2 regions of the Acidovorax sp. Q11 genome follow, and region 1 is predicted to be linked to the other one. Evidence: predicted binding sites of a transcription regulator. Region 1 holds the regulator's gene; the other holds the start of a gene.
What was found. The regulator FNR, encoded in region 1, switches genes on or off when oxygen is low (the NO sensors DNR and NnrR bind a similar motif). The targets are predictions, from matches to a motif close to TTGATNNNNATCAA.
Positions count from the first base shown of each region.

Region 2: ubiM (5-demethoxyubiquinol-8 5-hydroxylase UbiM) is a predicted target of FNR. The motif match lies at 1,821-1,834, and genes of this name have one in related genera.

Region 1 is NZ_JBUDZG010000004.1:71,627-75,819, reverse strand. Features, by position in the region: gene ACYZGB_RS05155 (sulfite exporter TauE/SafE family protein) at 11-754, opposite strand; gene hemN (oxygen-independent coproporphyrinogen III oxidase) at 760-2,142, opposite strand; gene fnr (fumarate/nitrate reduction transcriptional regulator Fnr) at 2,338-3,060, shown strand; gene ACYZGB_RS05140 (hypothetical protein) at 3,116-3,409, opposite strand; gene ACYZGB_RS05135 (FixH family protein) at 3,483-3,758, opposite strand; gene ccoG (cytochrome c oxidase accessory protein CcoG) at 3,828-4,193, opposite strand, start outside.
Region 2 is NZ_JBUDZG010000032.1:675-4,867, reverse strand. Features, by position in the region: gene ACYZGB_RS19270 (alpha/beta fold hydrolase) at 118-1,014, shown strand; gene ACYZGB_RS19265 (hypothetical protein) at 1,218-1,649, shown strand; gene ubiM (5-demethoxyubiquinol-8 5-hydroxylase UbiM) at 1,932-3,239, shown strand; gene ACYZGB_RS19255 (class I SAM-dependent methyltransferase) at 3,436-4,193, opposite strand, start outside.

The sequences.
Region 1 (4,193 bases):
GCGCCTGGCCTCAGCGGCACCAGAGCGAAGGCTTGTAGATCAGGTCCATCCAGAGAGCCCAGGCTGCGACGGCGCACAGCAAGCCTCCCGCGACCCGGGTGCCCCAGTCGGCACGCACCCGATTGAGACGGCTTCGCAGTCGGCTCCACGCCCAAGGGCCACCCAGCAGCCACACCCCACTACCCACGGCAAACAACACCATGGTCAGCGCCCCTTCCAATGCGCCGCCACTCAGAGCGGCGACCAGCAGGGCCGAGTAAAGCAATCCACAGGGCATCAAGGCCCACAGGGCACCTGCCGCCAGCACGCCAGCGGGCGCCCCCACCAATGGCCGCACGCGCCCCCACACGGCCCTCCCGGCCTGCTCCACCCAGGCGGGCTGGCGCGACTGCACCATCATCATCAGGCCCCAGGCCATGACAGCCACATGCATCAGGGTCCACACCGGACGCAAGGCCGTGGTCTGCTGGGTAAGCCACGCCAGGCTGTCCATGGCCAGGGCCGCCAGGGCGCCTGCGGCCGCGTAGCCCGCCAGCCGCCCCCCATGAAACGCCAGGGTGCGCAACACCACACCACCCTGCGGCATCCATTGCACAACCTGCACTGCGGTGCTTTCTTGCGCCAGCTTACCCGTGCCTTCTGCGGCCGCAGCCCGCCCCACCAGGGCACCACAGGGCGCGGCGCACATGGCCAAGCAATGGGACCCGCCTGCGAGTCCCATGAGCAAAGCCGTCCAGGCCACGGTTGCGAGCATAGGCCTCAGATGATGCGCGAAAACCGGGCGCGGTTGCGGTCTGCCTGAAGATAACGGTCAAACACCATGGCAATGCCCCGCACAAAAAACCATCCCATGGCCGTCACTTCGATCCCCTCGGGCCCCACCCGCACCAGCCCCTGTTCGGCCATGTCTTCGAGCTGCGCGATCTCTGCCGCAAAGTACTGCCGCACATCAATCAACCAGGCCTGCTCCATGGATTCATAGAGCAACTCGCCCTGGCACATCAGGGCCATGATGGCGGCGCGGCGCACGAGATCGTCACGCGTGAGCGCCAGACCCCGCACCACCGGCAAACGTCCCTGGTCGAGAAAGTCGTAATACTCGTCCAAGGTCTTTGAGTTCTGGCTGTAGGTCGCACCCACCCGGCCAATGGCCGACACGCCCAAGCCGATCAGGTCGCAGTCAGGCTGTGTGCTGTAGCCCTGGAAGTTGCGGTGCAAGCGCCCTTGGCGTTTGGCCACAGCCAAGGCATCCGAGGGCAACGCAAAGTGGTCCATGCCGACATAGACATAGCCCGCGTCCATGAACGCATCGAGCGAGCGCGACAGCATGGACAGCTTGCTCGACGCCGTTGGCAGCTCGGCCGAAACAATGCGGCGCTGGGGTTTGAAACGTTCTGGCAGGTGCGCGTAGGCATACAGCGCAATGCGCTCAGGCCGCAACTGCGCCACCTGCGCCAGAGTACGGTCGAACGATTCGGGGGTCTGGCGCGGCAGGCCATAGATCAGGTCCACATTCACCGAGTCAAAACCCAGCGAGCGTGCAGACTCCACCAGCGCAAACACCTGTTCGGCAGGCTGGACGCGGTGCACAGCCTTCTGCACCTCGGCATCAAAATCCTGCACACCAAAACTGAGCCGGTTGAAGCCCAGCTCAGCCAGCAACGCCAGCCTGTCGGCGTTCACGGTGCGGGGATCCACTTCAATAGAGTACTCACCGCCCGGCGCCAAGGTAAAGCTGCGCTTGAGCATGGCCATCAGTTCACGCAAGCCCGCATCCGACAGGAACGTGGGCGTGCCTCCACCCAGGTGCAGCTGGCTCACCACTTGGCCCACCCCGCAGTGCGCGGTGTGCAGGTCGATCTCGCGGCTCAGATAGCGCAGATAGACTTCTGCGCGGTCATGGTGCTTGGTGATGATCTTGTTGCAAGCGCAGTAGTAGCACAGCGATTCGCAGAACGGAATGTGCACATACAAGGACAGGGGCAAGGCCTTGGCCACCGAGCCTGTCCGGCGCTGCTCCAGTGCCAGGATGTAGTCCTCCTGCCCGAACGCTTCGACAAACCGGTCGGCTGTCGGATAAGAGGTATAGCGGGGCCCCGGCACGTCAAAACGGCGCAGGAGATCGGGCGAAACAGCGGTCATGGGGGAATATCCTTGCGTACACTCTGACTGTGCCGTACCCTCTGCACGATGTCCTTGACCTGCATCAAGTGAACGATCAGGCCGACGAGCGACAATTTGACAAATGTCAGTCGCTAAGGCGCCCACCCGAAGGCCTTCCCAGCTTTTCGTATCGGGCGCAATGTACTCGACACCCAACCCCTAGCTCACGTGCCTATGAACCCGCTCACCATCAAAGTCGCCTGCTCCAACTGCAACCTGCGCGAGCTGTGCATGCCCGTGGGCCTGAACGAAGAGCAACTGCAGCGCATCGATGAAGTCGTTGCCGTACGCCGCAAGGTCAAACGCGGCAGCACGCTGTTCCGCAACGGCGAATCCTTCACATCGCTCTACGCCATCCGCACCGGCTTCTTCAAGACCTGCGTGGCTACCGAAGATGGCCGCGACCAGGTCACCGGTTTTCAGATGGCTGGAGAGATCATTGGCCTCGATGGCATCGTGAACGACCACCACACCTGTGACGCGGTGGCCCTGGAAGACGCCGAGGTCTGCGTGATGCCCTTCGACCGCATCGAGGAACTCTCGCGCGAGGTCACGGCCCTGCAGCACCATGTGCACAAGATCATGAGCCGCGAGATCGTGCGCGAACACGGCGTGATGCTGCTGCTGGGCAGCATGCGCGCCGAAGAACGCCTGGCAGCCTTCCTGCTGAACCTGGTGCAACGCCTGCATGCCCGCGGCTTCTCGCAGTCCGAACTGGTGCTGCGCATGACGCGCGAAGAAATTGGCAGCTACCTGGGCCTGAAGCTCGAAACCGTGAGCCGCACCTTCTCCAAATTTGTGGAGGAAGGCATCGTGGAAGTCAAGCAGCGCCATGTCCGCATCCTGGACACGGATGCCCTCAAGCGCATCGTCAACAGCCAGCAAGCCTGCCACTGATCGGCAGCCATCCCGGCCTGCCTTCACCGGCCGACCAGAAGCGCCTCCCCTCAGTTCAAGAGCAGGATGATGTCTTGCGGCAGTCATCCGGCCGCTCTCCTTCAGGTACCGGGCAGCGGTTCAGCTCGAAGGGCGACATGGCCAGTAGCGTGGTCAATGCACTGCTTGCCATGGTGATGATCCAGAACGCAAAAAACGCCAGCGTATAAACGCCCTGCCGCGACAGCGCCAGGGGCTGCCCAAGCCAGTGCAGATCCTGGGGGTCCACCATGGCAAAAACCAGCATCTCCAGCACCCCTGCCATCAAGAAGGCGGGCCATGCAATCCACATCAGGCGTTGCGTCCACATATCGTTGTTCCTGTCTCCTGGGGGCTCAGTTACGGCAAGCTGGCATCACTGACGAGCCACATGCTTGCACGTTTCAACGCGGCTGGTCCTGCACGGGGGTGGCCGCATGGTTGCGGCCCTTCATGGCGGGTGCCAGGCTTTTCTCGGGGGCTTCCAGCGTCTTGTTGATCTCGATCCCCTTGCGGTAGTAGTCCTCTGCCACCACAGGATCGGGCCGGGACAGCGCCAGCCACAAGGTCACAAAACCCGCAACGATCACAATGGCCGGGCCGGCAATCACCAGCCAGACATGGCCGAATTTCCACCAGGGTGCTGACGCAACAGGGGCAATAGCTGGGCTTGAAGACATGGCGATTTACTCCTTCACAATCATCTCAATCAACACAAGGCCATGCGAGGCCTTGCACCAGGGTGCGGCTCAGCGCGGCACCAGGAACACAGATTTTTCTGTCACATGGGCGGCGGCGCCGACGGCCTGCACATCGAACTGGACGGCATGGGAGCCAGGGTTTGCCGAACCATACGGGATCTGCAAACGCACCGCCACCCAACGCGACTCCGCCGGGCCGATGTCCACCTCGGCATCGGAAGACACCTCCAGCCCCTCCAGCCCCCGTGCGCTGATGCGATAGCGCTGCTCGCCCTCCGTCGCATTCATGATCTGCAGGCGGTAGATGTTCTCCAGCTTGCCCCCTGCCACGATGCGCGAAAGCGCTGCACGGTCCCGCACCACATCGACCTTGAGCGGAGTCCGCACGACCAGGCTGGCCAGCATGGCCACGCA
Region 2 (4,193 bases), on a different contig from region 1:
GCGCCATCCGGGCGCTGCGCAGCACCCTCACCAGCCTCCCGCGCAGCAACCGGGACTGGGTTTTTTACTGAGCCACCCACCGCGCCCGCCCCATTCCATTTCTTCAGGAGCCCCACCATGAACGCCTCCTCCCCCTCCGCGCTGCAGGCCACCGCTGGCTACTACGGCGAACACCCCGGCATGCGCCTGCTGCGCCTGGCGCTGGGCACCACCGAGCGCCTGTGGCCCGCACTGGCTGTGCGCGTGGCCTCGCGCCTGTTTGGCACGCCCCTGCCCCTGCGCAAACCCGGCCGCCATGCCGTGCCACCTGGCCCATGGCGCACCGAGCGCTGGGCGTTTGAAGACGCCGAGATCACGCTCTACCTGCCCCAGGCGCAGCCGCACGGCCCCACGGTGCTGCTGCTGCACGGCTGGGGCGGCCATGCGCGCCAGATGCTGCCGCTGGCCGATGCCCTGACCGCGCGCGGCCTGCGCCCGGTGCTGGTGGATATGCCCGCCCACGGCGGCAGCCGAGGCCGCGTGAGCAACCTGCCGCAGTTCGCCCGCGCCATCGAATACACCACCGCCCGCCTGCACGCGCAGGACGCGGCACCCCACGCCGTGGTGGCCCATTCGCTAGCGGCCAACGCTGCGGCCCATGCGGCCAGCCGGGGCCTGGCCACCGGGCGGCTGGTGCTGCTGGCGCCGCCCGCTTCGCCGCACGAGTACACGCGCCTGTTCGCGCAGGTGTTTGGGCTGGCCGAACGCACGCGCGCCGCCATGCAGCGGCGCATCGAGGCGCGCGAGGGCATCCTGATGCGCCAGTTCGAGCCCCCGGCCGTGGGCCCGCGCATCACCTTGCCCACGCTGGTGGTGCACGATCGGGGCGACCGCATCAACCGCTTTGTCGACGGCGAGGCCTACCGCGACCACATCCCCGGCGCCACGCTTCTGGCCACCGAGGGACTGGGCCACCGCAAGATCCTGCAGCAGGCCGAGGTGCTGCAGGCGGTGGCCGACTTTGTGGCTGCCTAGCCCACCGCCCCCTCCATCGCATCGCCGCCCATCCGGTCCCGGCGGGCCATGGCACGCGGCCTGCAGCGGGCCGCAGGGGAGGTGGCACGCGCAGCCTCTATCATCGGCACCCACACCGGCAAGGGTGGTGTGCGCCAAGGCCTCCCGTCTTGGCGCGGCGTCCTGCTGGTGCCCCTGCTTGCTGCCACCTGGTGCCCTCTCCGATGCCCCTGCTCCTGTCCGCCTGGCCCGCCGTGGTCCTCCTGCTGCCCGCCCTGGTGCTGGTGTCAGCCATCGTTTTTCTGGCCAAGGGCAACCGCCGGGCGTTTGCGCAGCTGCTAGCCCTGGCCGCGTGTTTTCTGATTGGTGCGCTGCTTATGGAGTTTTTCACCTTCATGGGCGCACTCATGGCGCGCTCGGGCAGCCAGCACACCACGCCCGAGGTGGGCACGGGCACACGCCAGCTGCTGGCGACCATCGCCAACCCCCGCTCCATCACCGCACCGCCGCTGTCGCTGGCCGCCTTTGCCGCGTACAGCATCCCCGCGTCTTACCTGTGGCTGCTGGTGACCTGGGGGCTGCACCTGCGCGGCAAGAAGGCTGGCACGGCCAAGAAGAAACCGGCCAGGGGCACACGCAAGGCCGCCAAGGACTGAGCGGCTGAGCGGCTGAGCGGCTGAGCGGCTGAGCGATGGTGACGGTGGGAGCCAGCCCACCGCGCGCAGCGCAGGGCCGGGGGCCAGAAATTTGAAGGTTTTTTGGCCGTTACCGCGCGCTGGTATTGCCTTGATAGCTATTATTTGTATAGCAATTACCTGCGCAGCCGCTTGACCCAGGGCAAAACCCGCCGCGCAGGCCGCGCCCACAATGGCAGGCGCTCCAGATGCGATGTCTGGGCAGGCCCGGCACTGTTCGGCCGACTTCGATTTCTCCCTGCCATGACCACCACCCACCACAGCGACGTGCTCATCGTCGGCGCAGGCCCGGCGGGCCTGTCGCTGGCCATCTCCCTGGCCCAGGCCGGTTTCACTGCCACCGTGGTCGAGCAGCAGAGCGACAACGCCCTGGCCCAACCCGCACCCGATGGCCGCGAAATCGCCCTCACCCACCCCAGCCGGGCCACGCTGCAGCGGCTGGGCAGCTGGGCCCACCTGGCCGACCACGAGGTGGGCCAGATCGCCGAGGCCCAGGTGCACGACGGCCCACTGGGCCGCCACAGCGCGCTGCAACTGAACGCGGCCAGCGGCGCACACAGCGGCGATGCGGCGGCTCCCGGCGCCCTGGGCTTTATCGTTCCCAACCACGCGCTGCGCCGCACGGCCCACACCGTGGCAGCTTGCACGCCGGGCGTGCGCCTGCTCACCAGCACCCAGGTCACCCGCGTTGCCACGCTGCCCGGCCATGCCGAACTGGACTGTGTGCCCACCGCCCCCGGCGACCACACCACGCCCCAGCGCCTGACGGCCCCGTTGTTGGTGGCGGCCGACAGCCGCTTCTCGGCCACGCGCCGCCAGCTGGGCCTGGGCGCGCAGATGACCGACTTTGGCCGCACCGTCATCGTCTGCCGCATGCGCCACACCCTGCCCCATGGCGGCGTGGCGCACGAGTGTTTTGGCTACGACCGCACCCTGGCCGTGCTGCCGCTGCCGGACGACCCACACGAAGGGCATGCGCTGTGCTCGGTGGTCGTCACCGCCGGTGCTGCCGACGCCGCCGCGCTGATGGCACAAAGCCCCGAAGCCTTTGCCTCCCAGGTGCAGGCGCAGTTCAGCGACCGGCTGGGCCCCATGGTGCTGGTGGGCGAACGTTATGCCTACCCGCTGGTCGCCGTGTTTGCGCAGCGCTTTGCGGGCCACCGCTGCGCGCTGCTGGGCGACGCCGCCGTAGGCATGCACCCCGTGACGGCCCATGGCTACAACCTGGGTCTGGCCGGGGTGGAGCGGCTCACGGCCGCGCTGGTCAGCGCCCGCCAGCGCGGGCAGGACATTGGCAGCGCCGACGCCCTCGCCCCCTACGCCCAGGGCCACCACCGCCACGCCTGGCCCATCTACCAGGGCACCAACGCCATCGTGCGCCTGTACACCGACGCCCGCCCGGTGCCGCGCCTGCTGCGCCAGCTGGTGCTGCAGGGCGCGCGGCGCCTGCCGCCGCTGCAGGCGGCCATCGTGGGGCAGCTCACGGGCCAGGCCCCCGCGTGGATGCGCATGCTGGCGCCCGGGCAGGCGGCGGGGCTGCGCAACGGCTAGCGGCTAGCGGCCAACGCCAAGCTCTACGGGCTTTCGGATAGTTGTCCCTCAATATTGAAGCGGACAGCTACTTTTCAGCTGCACAACCTCTGCCACTGGCGCGTCCCAGGCCACTGCTACCCGTGGAACTGGCTTTGCCAGGCCACGGGTGGCGCCCCCCTGCAGGGGAAGGCGCCAAAGGCGACTCAGAGGGGCTTCAATCCGTCACCGCCAACGTGGCCACCCCATACACCGGCGCGCCCAGCCAGGGCCGCCACAGCGCATCCAGCGCAATGCCCGCCCAGCCATAGCCCTCGGCCGCGCTCTGCTCACGCAGCAGCCGCAGGCGCGGGTGCACGGCAGCCAGCTCGGCCATGCGGCCCACGCCCCAGCAGAACTCGGCCCCCGTGGGCCCCACGCCGGGGTGCCGGGCGGCCCGGCCCACGGCCTGGCGCGTCAGCACATCCAGCACCATGCGCGAGCCCGGGGGCGCACACTGCGCAAACTCGGCCAGCACCGCCTGCACCTGCGCGGGCTGCAGGTACATCAGCACGCCCTCGCACACCAGCAGCACCGGCTGCGCGCTGCTGCGCGATGGCAGCCCCAGGCGCTGCCACCAGCCAGGCTGGGTCAGGTCCACCTCGGCCTGCTGCATGCGCGGGCCCAACACCAGCAGCAGCTGCTGGCGCAGCGCCATCACCTCGGGCAAGTCGGCATCGAGCCACTGGTTGGCGCCCGCATCCAGCCACTGGAAATGCTGCGTGAGCCCACACCCCAGGTTGGCCCCCAGGCCCTGCGGGTGCGCCGCAAAAAAGGCACGCCCCGCATCCTTGACGGCCCCGGTGCGCCACAGCACCTGGAACACCGTGGGCAGGTCGTCCAGCAGCGCATCCACATCGGCACCCAGGCGCTGCAACAACTCACTCGCCACGGCGTCGCGGCAGTCCAGCCACGGAAAGTAGCGCGCCCCCCGCG